DNA from 2 places in the Caballeronia sp. SBC1 genome. Region 2 is predicted to be linked to the other one. Evidence: riboswitches for the same ligand, from Rfam matches in the RefSeq annotation. Region 2 holds a riboswitch; the other holds the start of a gene.
The links. A riboswitch is a leader RNA that binds a small molecule or an ion and turns the genes downstream of it on or off. The one in region 2 is predicted to bind cobalamin.
Positions count from the first base shown of each region.

Region 1: linked by a shared signal. The riboswitch ahead of SBC1_RS23885 (HoxN/HupN/NixA family nickel/cobalt transporter) and the one ahead of SBC1_RS31910 (cobalamin biosynthesis protein) in region 2 are both predicted to bind cobalamin.

Region 1 is NZ_CP049157.1:1,306,486-1,313,977, reverse strand. Features, by position in the region: gene SBC1_RS23905 (ABC transporter substrate-binding protein) at 1-174, opposite strand, end outside; gene SBC1_RS23900 (FKBP-type peptidyl-prolyl cis-trans isomerase) at 924-1,328, opposite strand; gene metE (5-methyltetrahydropteroyltriglutamate--homocysteine S-methyltransferase) at 1,709-4,003, opposite strand; gene SBC1_RS23890 (DUF3717 domain-containing protein) at 4,158-4,382, shown strand; gene SBC1_RS23885 (HoxN/HupN/NixA family nickel/cobalt transporter) at 4,372-5,427, opposite strand; cobalamin riboswitch at 5,463-5,612, opposite strand; gene urtE (urea ABC transporter ATP-binding subunit UrtE) at 5,672-6,364, opposite strand; gene urtD (urea ABC transporter ATP-binding protein UrtD) at 6,389-7,216, opposite strand; gene urtC (urea ABC transporter permease subunit UrtC) at 7,276-7,492, opposite strand, start outside.
Region 2 is NZ_CP049158.1:1,129,597-1,137,088, forward strand. Features, by position in the region: gene cobN (cobaltochelatase subunit CobN) at 1-1,811, opposite strand, end outside; gene cobW (cobalamin biosynthesis protein CobW) at 1,815-2,903, opposite strand; cobalamin riboswitch at 3,084-3,350, opposite strand; cobalamin riboswitch at 3,511-3,817, shown strand; gene SBC1_RS31910 (cobalamin biosynthesis protein) at 3,987-4,358, shown strand; gene cobO (cob(I)yrinic acid a,c-diamide adenosyltransferase) at 4,394-4,996, shown strand; gene SBC1_RS31920 (cobyrinate a,c-diamide synthase) at 4,998-6,296, shown strand; gene SBC1_RS31925 (DUF1289 domain-containing protein) at 6,293-6,556, shown strand; gene SBC1_RS31930 (CbtA family protein) at 6,609-7,376, opposite strand; gene SBC1_RS31935 (CbtB-domain containing protein) at 7,385-7,492, opposite strand, start outside.

The DNA of each region.
Region 1 (7,492 bases), on a different replicon from region 2:
GGTGATCTGGCAGCCGCTGCGGCGGATCAGTTCATCGGCGAAATCCCGGTCGATGCCGGTGTCGGTATCGGCGGAATAAAGCAGGCCGTGGTCGTGCAGTGCAAGCGTGAAGGGACGGGAGCAATCGGGGCCTGCCGCGACCGCACGGCCGAGGCATGACATCACCAGTAGCATGCCGCCCAGAGTGTGTCGGATCACAGCGTCGCCATGGTGGTGGAAGTGACTAGAATACAGCCCTCTTTTTATTAACACCGGTCGCGAGGGCGTGTTTAGTGATTTTGACCCCTCGACAACGGGTTATGCAGCGAGACTCTTGCGAAACGCCTTTGCATGCCCTATCTGCCGCTCGGAAAAACGACAGGAAATTGCTTATTCCGGCAGTCCCGGCAGGTGACCAGTTTAGTAAAAAATGATAACGCCCATGAATTAATGTTACCGGACGCTTATTAAAACTGCAACTGAGGCGGCAATCGTTACGTGCTGCCGTACACCCCCCATTTCGTACTTTTCGTACTCCCCCACTACATGACATTGCGTGGCATTGAAGTCCGGCTCTGTAGAGCCGACTCTGACCTCTGGTTGCCGCTGGCATGCGCGCCGGCGCATATTCTAGTTCGTGCAAGTGACAGGTTCGCGTGTCCTGTTCACGCCGATAGTTTTTATTTCGCGCCCATCAATCATCTGATTAAAGATTGGCTGTCTGACCGGAAACACGCGGCAAAGCACAGCAAAACGTATAGGCGAGCAGGGTTTTCCATTGCAATGCAATTAAACGTTCACTGCATCTATAAATCTATTGGATGGCGTTACACAACAGTGCTATTGCGATAACAAAAGATATCGAACATCGCAATAGCACAGGACGCGCGATTCGCATGAATGCGTGTGAGCGAGTGCGCGTTGTATAGCCTCGAGTTGCGGCTTTAGTTGCCGATTTTCAGCAGCTCGACTTCAAAGGTCAGCGTGCTGTTCGGAGGAATCGGGCCTACGCCGCGATCGCCGTATGCGGTTGCCGGCGGGCACACGAGCTTGGCCTTGCCGCCAACCTTCATCTTCTGAAGGCCTTGCGTCCAGCACGGGACTACCTGTCCGAGCGGGAACGATGCCGGCTGCCCGCGCTTGTACGAGGAGTCGAATTCGGTGCCATTGGCGAGCGTGCCGCGATAGTTGACGGTCACGGTGTCGGCGGCGGTAGGCTGCGCGCCGGTGCCTTCCTTGATCTGCGTCACGGTGACGCCGGAAGGAAGCGTTTCAGTTGCGCCCGTAGCAGCATAAGCCGACGACGAAGCGATAAAAGCAAGAGTAAGCAGCAACGATACTTTTTTCATAAAGCGTCCAGAGCGTCCCGAAAGTGGGTGTGGTGAGTAAAGTACAAAATAGAGTACGAAGTCAACGAAGCCAAACCGAATACAGTAGCACGGACCGGCTACGGCATGGCAGAACCTCACTTCGAGACGATTCTTTACGGGTAAGCTCGGGTGGACTTCAGTGCCTGCCGCTTGCGGGCTTGTGTGCGCCAAGCGTGCCTTCTTCGCGTTTCGCCGCACGGGATTGGGAGCAGGATAGGGTCATGGTGGCAAGCGTCGCAGGCTGCCCCCTCAGGGGCCGCGGAACACTTTTTGGTAGCCACGGCAAGTCGATTAAAGTCACGAGCGGCAATGATGGTGGCCAAAGCCGCCGGCTAAGATACTCGCTCGATGACGAAAGCTCAGACCTCCGCTATTTCCTTATTTTTTGCGGTGATCGTCTCTCGCACGGCACGGGCCGCAAGAATCATGTTTGTCAGTGCCGCTTCTGTCTCGGGCCACGCGCGCGTTTTCAAACCGCAATCAGGGTTGGCCCATAGATGCTCCGCAGGAATGACTTCGCATGCTCGCTCAAGCAAGCGCTGCATTGTCTCCACGCTCGGCACCCTCGCGGAGTGTGAGTCATAGACGCCGGGCCCGATTCCGTTCGGGTAGGCGAACGCGCCGAAGCCGTCGAGCAGTTCGATTGAAGAGCGCGACGTCTCGATCGTGATCACGTCCGCATCCAGCGCCGCGATGGAGGGGAGAATGTCATTGAACTCCGAATAACACATATGGGTGTGAATCTGCGTAGCATCGGAGACACCGCTAGCAGAGATCTTGAAAGCCCGGGTTGCCCAGTCGAGGTAAGCCGGCCACTCGGCCTGGCGCAATGGCAAGCATTCACGGAACGCCGGCTCATCGATCTGGATGATGCGGATGCCGGCCTTTTCGAGGTCCGTTACTTCGTCGCGAATGGCCAACGCAAGCTGCAGCGCCGTTGTTTCGCGGGGTTGATCGTCACGGACAAAAGACCATTGGAGCATGGTCACCGGTCCCGTAAGAACGCCCTTCATCACGCGGTTGGTCAGGGATTGCGCGTAGCACGTGTTATCCACCGTCATGGGTTCAGGACGATAGATATCGCCGTAAATGATAGGCGGCTTGACGCAGCGCGAGCCGTAGTTCTGAACCCAGCCGTTCTCCGTCAGCGCATATCCCCACAGCTTCTCCGCGAAAAATTCGACCATGTCGTTACGTTCCGCTTCGCCATGCACGAGGACGTCGAGGCCGAGCTCCTCTTGTTTGCGCACTGCTGTTGCGATCTCCGCGCGCATGCGTTCCAGGTAATCGAGCGCGCCCAGTGCCCCGCGCCGATACGCCGCGCGCGCCTGACGAATCGCTATTGTCTGGGGAAACGAACCAATAGTCGTGGTCGGCAGGAGCGGCAGCCTGAGCGTATGCCGCTGCACTCGCTTGCGCTCGGCGAAAGGACTTTTTCGGCTTGCCATCGCGTGGGTGATGGCAGCGGTCCTTCGCTGAACGAGGGTGTTGATGATCGTGTCCGAATTGCGTCGCGTATCGAGCGCTGCGTTCGAGGCGGCGAGCGCAGATCCGGCTTCTGCCGAATCGCTTAGCGCGAGCGCAATGGCGGCAACCTCATCAAGCTTCTCGGTCGCGAACGCAAGCCACGACGTCAAGCGGTTATCGAGCCTTTGCTCCGAGGCAAGCGTGACCGGGACATGAAGCAGCGAACAGGACGGCGCAATCCATAAGTTATCCGAACATTCTTCGCTCAGGCTACGAAGTGAGTCGACGATTTCGCTGAGGTCTGCCCGCCAGATATTCCGGCCGTCGATCACCCCCACCGACAGCACTTTGTCCGCCGGTAGGGCCGCGCGCCACGCGTCCAGCTGTTCGGGCGCCCTGATCAGGTCGATATGGATACCCTGCACAGGCAGTTTCGCGACAAGCGGTGCGTGATGAGCGGCTGTGTCGAAATATGTGCCCAGCATGATCTTGCTGCCTGACTCGCCAAGCACATCGTAGGCCGCGTAAAAGGCCTCGAGCCATTCGTCATCCAGGTCAAGGCACAGTGCCGGTTCGTCCAGTTGAATCCATTCAATCCCGCGTTGCTTCAACTTGTCGAGAATGCGCATATAGCGAATCACGAGCTTCGGCAGAAGCGAAAGCCGGTCAAAGCCGGGAATGTGGCTCTTGGATAGCCACAGGTACGTGATCGGGCCAATGAGAACCGGCTTGACAGAATGATCCAGTGCTAACGCTTCGTCGATTTCGTCGAAGAACCAGTCGACGCCACCGTTGAATGTTGTGCCCGGCCCCAACTCCGGCACAAGGTAGTGGTAGTTGGTGTCGAACCACTTGGTCATCTCCATGGCGGGTTGCGTCTTGTTGCCCCGCGCCAGCTCGTAATATTGCGCAAGCGAAAGCGCCGACGGTTCGAATTCGAACCGCTCCGGCAACGCGCCCAACAGCGCGGTAAGGTTCAGCATCTGGTCGTAATAGGCGAAGTCGCCGACCGCTACGAAATCCAGCTTCGCCGATCGTTGCAACTCCCAATGGCGCGCACGCAACGCCTCTGCGACGCTACGCAAATGAGCATCGTCGCACTCCCCGCGCCAGAACGCCTCTTGCGCGAACTTGAGTTCCCGATGAGCGCCGATGCGCGGAAAACCATGAAGATGAGTGCGAGCCATAATGCGTCCTTAACCGAGTGGCCCACAGTCTGAATGCCGGCGTGTCATTCGACAAGCGACATGTTTTCATCTTTCTATTAGTTTTGTTCATGTGGGTGCAACGTGCGCGTACCGGCGTTACCCGTCCATTCACCCGAAGCTGCAGGGCAGACCTATGAGCGTATTCACTATTCTCGACGTCGAGCGCGCAATCAACTATTGGCGAGAACTGAAGCCGGCCGGTCAGGATGCGGCACTCTGCCGGGAAGCGCGCGTGCTCGCCGATGCTTATGGACAGATGATTTTTTCCCACGCTGACGCGATCGATACATCGTCGCTTAGCAGCGAGCAAATTCAGGCACTGACGAGTGCCCTGGATCAACGCGGTCCTAGCGGCTGACTTCCAGCTCGTCGAAGCGTTTTGCACGATAGATCAGGACCGACACGATCCAGCTAACGGCGAAAATGCCAATAATCACAAAGCCCAGCGTGCCGAAATTATCGTTCAAGGTACCTATGGCATCCCACACTGGACCTTGCAGTTTCAACTGATCTGCGAGCAGCCCAAGCGCTTCTATGCCGCCAATCACGACGGCCACGATGACGGACACCAGTGTGATGGTCATGTTGTAGTAGATTTTCCGGATCGGCTTCAGGTAAGCCCATCCGTAAGCGCCGAGCATCAGGTGACCGTCCAGCGTATCTATCAGGGACATGCCGGCACTGAACAGGACCGGGAACACCATGATCGCCCAGGGAGAAAGCCCTTGCGACGCCTGGGTTGCCGCTATGCCAAGCAAACCAATTTCAGTCGCCGTATCGAATCCCAGACCGAACAGGAAACCTAGCGGGTACATTTGCCAGCTTCGCGTGATCATGCGAAACAACGGGCGAAAGATGCGAGCCAGAAATCCGCGATCGGCCAGAAGCAGATCGAAATCGTCATCGACATAAGCACCGCCGCTCCTGACGTTGCGCCACGCCTTATAGATCGACCTCAGGATAATCAGGTTCATCAGGGCAATCGCGAACAGGAATAACGCCGACACCAACGTGCCGACAATTCCGCCGATTTCCTTGTAACGGTCGAACCGTCCCTGCATGGCCGACGTTGCAAGAGCCACCCCGGCAGAGGCGAGCACGACCACGGTCGAGTGCCCGAGAGAAAAGAAGAAGCCCACTGCAACGGGGCGTTTCTTCTCCTGCATGAGCTTGCGCGTGACATTGTCGATAGCGGCAATGTGGTCGGCATCCACCGCATGACGCAGCCCGAATCCGTAGGCCAGCATTGCAGTTCCGAGAAGTACCGGATGGTGGCGGAATGCCACCAGAGCCCAAACCCACGCAAGGACATTGATCGCAATCAATACCCCATAAATGCCGAAAAGCTTGCCCCGCACCTTAGTGCCTGAGTCGTTAAAAATTTGTACGAGTTGAGAAATCATCTGAGCAGCCCTCGGGAAGTCGCGTCCCGCTTGGAGTTGAAAAAGTCGAGGAAGGAGGTCTGACTCTTGGTTCGAAACGTTCGACAATCTAAACGCTTACAAACCAAATACAGTGGCGCGACCGTGCCGGGTTCTCACCGGCTTCTCACTTTCCCTTAACGAGGTAGTACGCTGCACGTTATATACCGCGCCTGTTGCAATGTCGATCAGTTCACGCGCGCTATTTACTACTCGCTCGTCAGACTTAAACCGCGATCAACTCCCGCACGCCATGCGCCTCCATGTCCGCGCCCTCACCGCCCGCGACAATCTCACCGCGGCTCATCACCCAGTAGCGGTCGGCAAGCTCGCGAGCGAAGTCGTAGTACTGTTCGACGAGCAGCACTGTCATGCCCATTTCATCAACGAGTTGCCGCAACGTGCGCCCGATATCCTGAATGATGGAGGGCTGGATGCCTTCAGTCGGTTCATCGAGGATCAGCAGTTGTGGTTCGCTCATCAGCGCCCGGCCGATCGCGAGCTGCTGTTGCTGGCCGCCCGACAGATCGCCGCCGCGTCTGCTTTTCATCTCCTTGAGCACCGGGAACAGTTCATAGATCCGGTCTGGTACCTTCGATGGCGCTTTACGGCTCGCCGCGCCCACCAGCAAGTTTTCTTCAACCGTGAGCCGGCCGAAGATATCCCGTCCTTGCGGTACGTAAGCCAGGCCGCTCGATACGCGCTTATAGGTGGGCATCGAAGAAATCTTCGCACCACGCCAGGAGATCGTGCCGCTTTTTGTGGGCACCACGCCCATCAGGCAGCGTAGCAACGTGGTCTTGCCCACGCCATTGCGGCCAAGCAATACCGTGAGTTTTCCATCGGGCACGGTCATCTTCACATCGCGCAGGATGTGGCTGCCGCCGTAGAACTGGTTGAGTGAATCGACTTCGAGCATTTCTAATTTCCCGTGGTGGCCCAATCAACGGCCGAGGTACGACTCGATCACTTTCTCGTTGCGCTTCACTTCGTCGAGCGTGCCGTGTGCAAGCACGCTGCCTTCGGCCATCACCGTCACGCGTCCCGTATCACCCGAGAGCGCTGCGACGAATTCCATGTCGTGCTCGACGACCATCATCGAACAGGTGCCGCGCAGCTTGTTGAGCAATTCCGCGAGCTGCATGGTTTCATGGTCCGTCATGCCGGCGGCGGGTTCATCGAGTAACAGAAGCGCTGGTTGCTGCATCAGCAACATGCCAATCTCCAGCCGCTGCTTCTGCCCGTGCGACAGCTCACCGGCAGAACGCGTGGCATCGGCTTCAAGATGGATCAGTTCCAGCGTCTCTTCAATCCTCGCTTGTGCTTCCCGATCCAGCTTTGACCTGAGCGACGCCAGCCACCCCTTGTCGGTTTTCATCGCGAGTTCGAGGTTTTCCCACACCGGATGGTTCTCGAACACGGTCGGCTTCTGGAACTTGCGTCCAATGCCCGTGCGCGCAATCACCGGCTCCGACATGCGCGTCAGGTCAAAGGTCTGGCCCAGAAAAACCTTGCCGGAATCGGGTCGTGTCTTGCCGGTAATCACGTCCATCATGGTGGTCTTACCCGCGCCGTTGGGTCCGATCACGCAGCGCAGTTCGCCCACCTCAATGGACAGCGTCAGCTTGTTCAGCGCGCGGAAACCATCGAAGCTGACGGTCACGTCTTCGAGATACAGGATAGTGCCGTGCGAGACATCGATCTCGCCCGGTTCCAGCACGTGGCCCAGACCCGTGATGCCGTTTTGATTACGTTCGTTGATTTCAGGCAGTGGCGGCAGGTCCACGATCAATGCGTTGTACGCGTTAGCTAATGGGATCGATAAGGCAGTCAATGTGAATGTCCTCCTGCTTTCTTCTTGCGCAGCGCGATATCGATAAGGCCCATGATTCCGTTCGGCAGCAGCAAGGGCACGAGCGTAAAGATCAGGCCCAGGAAGAACAGCCAGTATTCAGGGAAGTTCGCCGTAAAAAAACTCTTCGCACCATTCACCGCAAACGCGCCGATGATCGGCCCGATCAAGGTTCCCCGTCCGCCCACGGCCACC
Region 2 (7,492 bases):
ACCGCCTGCGCCCGCCGTTTCGCCTGGCTGCCCTCTCCTGGATCGTTGACAATGAACGGGTACAGATGCGGCATGGCGCCCAGCGTCAGGTCAGGCCAGCACGACGCGCTTAATGCAACGCTCTTGCCCGGCAGCCATTCGAGGTTGCCGTGCTTGCCGACGTGAACGATCGCATCCACGTTGAATCGCAGCCGCAGCCAGAAATAGAACGCGAGATACGCGTGCGGCGGCACAAGTTCAGCGTCGTGATAACTCGCGTAGTCGCCGCGCTCACGCGAGCGCGCCGGCTGGATGCCGATGAACACATGCCCGCAGCGCCAGCCCGCGATCATGAAGCGGCCACGACGGATCGTGGGATCGTTTTCGGGCGGACCCCAGCGTGCATTCAACTCCTGCTGGACGTTGTCCGGCAGCTTGGAAAAAGCGTCGAGGTAGTCGTCAAGCGCCAGGCTTTGTAACGCAGGACGCAGGTCGCGGACCACAGGATCATTCGTCACGCCCAAGGTCAGGGCCTGCATCAACGCGTCACCATCGGCGGGAATTTCATCTACCCGATACCCTTCCTTAGCGAGCATTGCAAGGATATTGATAACGGACGCCGGGGTATCAAGACCCACGCCATTGCCAATGCGGCCCTCGCTCAATGGATAGTTCGCGAGCACGAGCGCGATGCGTTTGTCTGCGTTAGCGAGTTGCCGTAAGCGACACCAGCGTTGGCTCAACTCGGCCACGAAATGCACCCGTTCAAGATCGGGCTGATAACGCACGACGTCGACTTGCGTGATCTCGCATCGATACGCAAGTCCCTTGAAGCTGATCGCGCGCGTGATGATGCGGCCATCCACTTCGGGCAGAGCGACATGCATGGCGACATCGCGCGAATTCAACCCGTGATTGTCCTTGAGCCAGTCTTCGCGATTTCCTCCACTGAGGATGACTTGCAGCACTGGCGCGTCGCCCGCGAGTTCGAAAGGCACGGGGTCGTCTATGACGCCCGCGGCGAATGAGGTCGTGTTCAGCACCAGCGACGCGCCATGATCCGCGCAGAGCTGCTGCACGACTTCGCGACTCAAGGGGTCTTTGAGCGACGCCATCGCTATTGGCAGCGGGTTGAGTCCATGCGCTTCCAGAGCCTCGATCAAAGCATCGAACACATCGGTATTGCCGGACTGCAAATGGGCTCGATAAAACAACACGGCAACGACGGGCGCACCCTGAACCCAGCGGTTTTTCCAATCGTCAACGGTCGCAATCAGCCGCGCCGGATGATAGATTGCCACTGCCGGCAACGGGCTCGGCGCATGCGCTTTACGCCCATACCCCAACGCCCTGAACGCGATGCAACGAAGAAACTCTTCGGCATTTTTCGCGCCGCCCTCACGCAGATAACGCCAGAGCTGATCGCATAACGCTGGCTCGGCCGTACTCTTCGCAACGAGGTTTGGATCTTCCTGCAGATCGCCGGAGAACATCACGAGCATCTGGTTATTGCGGCGCGCGAGCGTGGTGATGCTCTCGATTCCGTAAGGCCAGTACGCTTCACCGCCAAGGTGATCAATAACGATCACGCGTGCGTGCTTCAGCACGTCGTCGACGTAAAAATCCACCGATGCCGGTTGCCGCAAGAACGCCTGATTGGCGAGCCGCAGCGCGGGAAAATCCGCTTCCAGATGCGGCACGACACTGGCTAGAAGCGAGAGCGTGGTGTCGGCAGAGCTGAGCACGACGATCGGCGCAGGCGTCTGATCAATACGCATGACGCCGGCTGCGTCGTCGACAAAACCGCCGGGCGTCGTGCGTAGCAGATGCATGGATCAGGCCTGCACGGGCGCGTTGGCGAGCGCGGCGACAAGCGCTTGTTGCAAACGCGGCTGATCGAGATCCTCACCAATCAGCACGAACCGGCTGGTCTCGCTAGCCGCTTCGGCAGCGGTCCAGCGGCGGTCGAAATAGGTATCGAAACGCTGACCTACACCTTGCACGACAAGCCGCATGGGCGTGCCCGGCAACGCCGCAAAACCCTTCACGCGATAGATCGTGTTGGTATCGACCAGTGAGCGCAATGCGGCGACCACGGCCTCGCGCGACTCGACCCGCGCTTCCACCACGACTGAATCGAAATCGTCGTGATGATGATCCGCGTGGCCTTCGTCGTCGGCAGAGCCATGATGATCGACACGCAGATGAATAGTCGTTTCCGACGCCGCCTCGAGACCGAGCAGCGCATGCAGATCAAGCTGACCCATTTGCGCCGGCACGATCTTGACGCCGGCTGGGATCTCGCCGCGAATCAACGTTTCCACCGCGCGTTGCTGCGTTTCATCGATCAAATCGGTCTTGTTGAGAATCACCAGATCCGCTGAAGCGAGCTGATCTTCGAACAACTCATGCAGCGGCGATTCGTGATCGAGGTTCGGATCGGCGCGGCGTTGTGCGTCGACAGCTTGCGGATTCGCCGCGAACTGGCCACTTGCCGCAGCGGGGCCGTCGACCACGGTCACCACAGCGTCCACGGTGAACGCATTCTTGATGGACGGCCAGTTGAAAGCCTGCACGAGCGGCTTGGGCAATGCGAGGCCGGAGGTCTCGATCAGCACGTGATCGATCTGATCACGCCGCTCGACGAGTTGCTCCATCACCGGATAAAACTCTTCCTGCACGGTGCAGCAGAGACAGCCGTTCGACAGCTCATACAGATTCGGTTGATCGGTGACGCTTTCATCCTCGCAACCGATATTGCATCCCTTCAGGATTTCGCCGTCGATACCCAGTTCGCCGAACTCGTTCACGATCACGGCGATCCGCAGCCCTTTCGCGTTTTGCAGGATGTGCCGCATCAATGTGGTCTTGCCGCTGCCGAGGAAACCCGTTACGACCGTGACCGGGATTTTGCGCATTTGCATCCGTTGCTCCGTAGTATCGATTGGCTGCTTGCTACCAGAATGCGTCGCCCTTGGCTTACTCACGCGAGCAAAAAATCCGCTCGCAAGCGTCGCGGCGGGTGCGCAATGCGGGATGGCAATCCGGAAAAGCATGGTGAAAAGTGTCGACCGTCTGCCGCATCCCCGCGACATCGTCCGCTTCAGGTGTTGACTCGTTCCGGCCGGTATCCGGGCTGGCGAAAATGCCGCTTCACCTTCCCGCATGAGATTGCCATGCAGTGGTTTTTCGAAGCCGGCTTTACCGTGCGAAGTGGCGTGAATCAGGGTGAAACCACATTGCGCGATTTTCGCTTACCGTTGCGGGGGCAGCGCAGGTTGGCACGCCAGAGTTCAGGCAGCGCTCCCTGCTTCCCGTTTAACTGCGCGCAGCAGAGACCGCGCGCGAGCACCAGAAAACTACCGCGAAGTCTAGGCTGATGGGGGACTAGCGTCAAGGTTTGGGCGGAGTGCGCGAGGGGGTTTAAGCCCCGCCTCCTGACGTGATATCTCGCCGGCGCGAACGCAACAAACCTGCACTTCCGCCCATGTCCAGCCCGTAAAAGCCCAGCGCAACCAACACCCGCTGTGCTATCTTTGGCCCGCGTCTGGTGCTCACGCGCGCTTTTCCCGCGCGCGTAGTTAAACGGGAAACAGGATGCACACGCGCGTATTCTCAAGGCTCAAGGCTTACGCTTCGGGCCTCTCGCGCCGTGTCGACAAGACCTGTGCTGTCCCCGCAACGGTACGCGACCCGCGCTAGTTTCGACTGACTTTCGTTCGTGACTTTCATTCGGACCGAGCGCCCATTTCCTCCACAGCCACTGCTCCGACGAGCGGGAAGGCGAGCGAAATGCGGTCGCCAAGCCCGGATACCGGCCAGTCGCCGAGTGGCGCGCTTTGGCTCTAAAAGCGCGTCGAACGCCACATCCGCGAGGGACGGATGAAGGACGTAATGCTTATATCGTCTTACATGAATCCATTTTTGCAACGCCTGCGCCTACCCTCGCGCCGACCGTTCTGTTCGCTATCCAGCGTGATTCCAGGTCGCGCGTATGAGGCGCAATCATGAGCACATGGGTCATCGGCATAGGCTGCCGGCGCGGGGTAAGCGTCGAACAGATTCATGCCGCCGTGTCCGCGGCGCTGGGAACACGGCCGCTGGCAAGCACTCGAGCGCTGGCATCGATCGATAGCAAGAAAGACGAAACCGCATTGCTTGAATTCGCCGCTCGCCACGGTTTGCCCCTGCAATTTTTCTCGAAGCAACGCATCGCGCAGGTGGAAACTAATGTGTCGGAACGGGTTCAGGCGCTGCTTGGCATCGACGGCGTCTGCGAACCCTGTGCGCTACTGGCGTCGCGCAACGGGCGAATAATAGTGCCGAAAAGAGTGACCGATGGCGTAACCGTTGCTATAGCTGAAGACGACCTTAGGTAACAAATCAGGCACCCGACTGACAACGAGAGAACATGATGAAAACGGACGAAGAATCGCATCTGCGCATGACGCAGCGACGCAAGGAAGGTCACGAGAAAAAGCAGGCCACCGCCGTGCGCGAGAAGGGCCTCTTGATCGTCAATACGGGCACGGGAAAGGGTAAGACCACTGCGGCGTTCGGCATGGCCGTACGCGTGCTCGGACACGGCATGCGGCTCGGCGTGGTGCAGTTCATCAAGGGTGCGCTGCATACGTCCGAACGCGATTTCCTCGGCGCAATTTCGACCTGCGATTTCATCACCATGGGCGACGGCTATACGTGGGACACGCAGAATCGTGATGCCGATATCGCGACGGCTCGCAAAGGCTGGGACGCCGCGCGCAAGATGATTGAAAGCGGCGAGTATCAGATGGTCGTGCTCGACGAGCTGTGCACGGTGCTCAAGTACGAGTACCTGCCGCTTGACGAAGTGCTCGCGGTGCTCACCGCGCGGCCCGAGATGCTTCATGTGGTCGTGACGGGCCGCCATGCACCCGAGGCGCTAATCGAAGCGGCCGATCTCGTGACGGAAATGCGGTCCGTCAAGCATCCGTATCGCGAGCAAGGCGTGAAGGCGCAACGCGGCGTCGAGTTCTGACGTGCGCGCCTGCCCCGCTTTATTCATCAGCGCGCCCGCGTCGAACCAGGGTAAAACCACCGTCACCGCCGGGCTCGCGCGCTATCACGCACGTCTTGGCCTCCGAGTGCGGGTCTTCAAGACCGGCCCCGATTTTCTCGATCCGATGATCCTGGAACGCGCGTCCGGCGCGCCGGTGTATTCGCTGCATTTGTGGATGGTCGGCGAAAGCGGCTGCCGCGCGCTGCTCGCACAAGCGGCGCAAGAAGCTGACTTGATCCTGATCGAAGGCGTGATGGGTCTTTTCGACGGCACGCCCAGCAGCGCCGATCTCGCCACCACGTTCGGCGTGCCGGTGCTCGCCGTGATTGGCGCGCACGGTATGGCGCAGACCTTCGGTGCAATGGCGTTCGGTCTCGCGCGCTATCGGGCGGATCTGCCCTTCCATGGTGTGCTCGCCAATCGCGTGGCGTCTGCACGGCATGCGCAAATGCTGCGCGAAGCCATTCCCGAAGGCATCCGATATTGCGGGCATCTGTCAAGCACCGACGACATCACGCTACCCGGACGGCATCTGGGTCTCACGCAAGCAGCGGAGGTAGCCGACATCGATGCGCGGCTGGATCGCGCAGCGGATGCCATCGGCGAAACGACGTTGCGCGAGTTGCCGCCCGCGATCATGTTTGATCACGAAGCCCTCGACCCGCCGCCGCGTTTGCTGGAGGGCATGCGCATAGCCATTGCTCGCGATGCCGCGTTTTCGTTCATCTACCCGGCGAATCTCGATCTGCTGGAAGCGATGGGCGCAACGCTCGCGTTTTTTTCACCCCTCGCCGATGAACCCGTTCCCGCGCATGCCGACGCGCTTTATCTGCCGGGCGGTTATCCGGAACTGCACGCCGCCCAGCTTGCAGCAAACGCAGTGAGTGCCACCTCGATCCGCGCGCATGTTGAAGCGGGCAAAGCGATAGTCGCGGAATGCGGAGGCATGCTGTATCTGCTCGATTCACTGACGGATATCGAAGGCGTGCAGCATTCAATGCTCGCCCTTTTGCCCGGACACGCGAAGATGCAGAAACGCCTGGCCCGGCTCGCCATGCAGCGCGTTGAAAGCCGCCACGGCACCCACACCGGCCACACCTTCCACTACTCGTCCATGACGACCGGCATGTCGCCGGTGCTCACCGCGACGCACGCCACCACGGGCGTGGAAGGCGAAGCGATCTATCGTCATGGCCCGATCACCGCTACCTACATGCACACATACTGGCCGAAGAATCCGGCGGCGACAGCCGCGCTCTTTCGCGGCGAAACGCTATGACAACAACGCCTACGGAATTGCCGATGGAAATGGAAGTACCCATGGAAGTCCCGCTCGAACTCACGTTCACTATCGAGCGAGCCAAACAGCTTCAACCTGTGGGCTCGCCGTGCACGGACGTATGCCGGCTCGACAAGACCACGGGGCATTGCGAAGGCTGCTTCAGGAGCCGCGAAGAAATCAAGGCATGGAAAACGATGGCCGACGCCGACAAGCTCGCGCTGTTCAATAACCTGCTTGCACGCAAGGCTGCGCTATGAAAAAGGGGCGGCCTGCAAGCCGCCCCTCCAAGGATTCACACTAACTAAACGCTCAGGCCGAAGCAATCCGCCGCGAGGGCGCCCTTTCCAATTCACGTTGCGCGAGCACGCCGAAGAGCAAACCGAGCGTGGCCCAGATCACCGCCTGGATACCGATTGCCGCCACGCGAAAATTCCATAGCAGTGTCGCTGAGAACAGCTTCGGCACTTCGTCAATCGGCGGCAGCGCAAGATACGCCAGTGCCATCAGCACGATGTACACGGCAACCGAGATCAGCACCGCGTTCCAATCGCCGTGGCGTGCCTTCAGGCGACGCTGCAGCCGTACAGCAAACACGGCCACGATCAGCGAGATAGCGACCATGCCGAAAAACAGCGCGGTGCGTGCGCCGATAGTGTCCGGATTGCCCACGGATGGCGGATTAGGCGGGTACTTGAGGAACGGCACGATCGCAACGGCCACGAAGCCGAACAGACCGAGCAACGCTGATGTCCCGCGTGCGCGCAAAGCACCAAGACGCGCGTACGACAATGCGAACACTAGCGAGAACAGGCCGCCCAACGCCGTCCCGAACACGCAGACACCGGTCAGCAAACCCAGTCCCGCTTGTGTCGCACGACTGACGAGTTCAACGTCGTCCGCTGGGTCGTGCTGATGCCCAGCCGCGGCTTCCGCTTGGCTCTGCAGCTTATCCTGCTGCGTTTCGAACGCAATCGCGCGATCGACTGACGGCTCACCAAAGGTTTTAGCAACGCAAAAGCCCAGTAGGCCCGCAACGAGTCCCGCGATCATGCCGCGTATCAAAAGGTTTCGGATCATGGTCGGTCTCAGTGGCAAGGAAAGCCGAGCAGATGCCGACCGTCGTGGACAAACTCGTGGATAACCATGCTCTGGAAGATCGATGTCGCGCCCTGTTCGGCGCCGACAAAATAAAT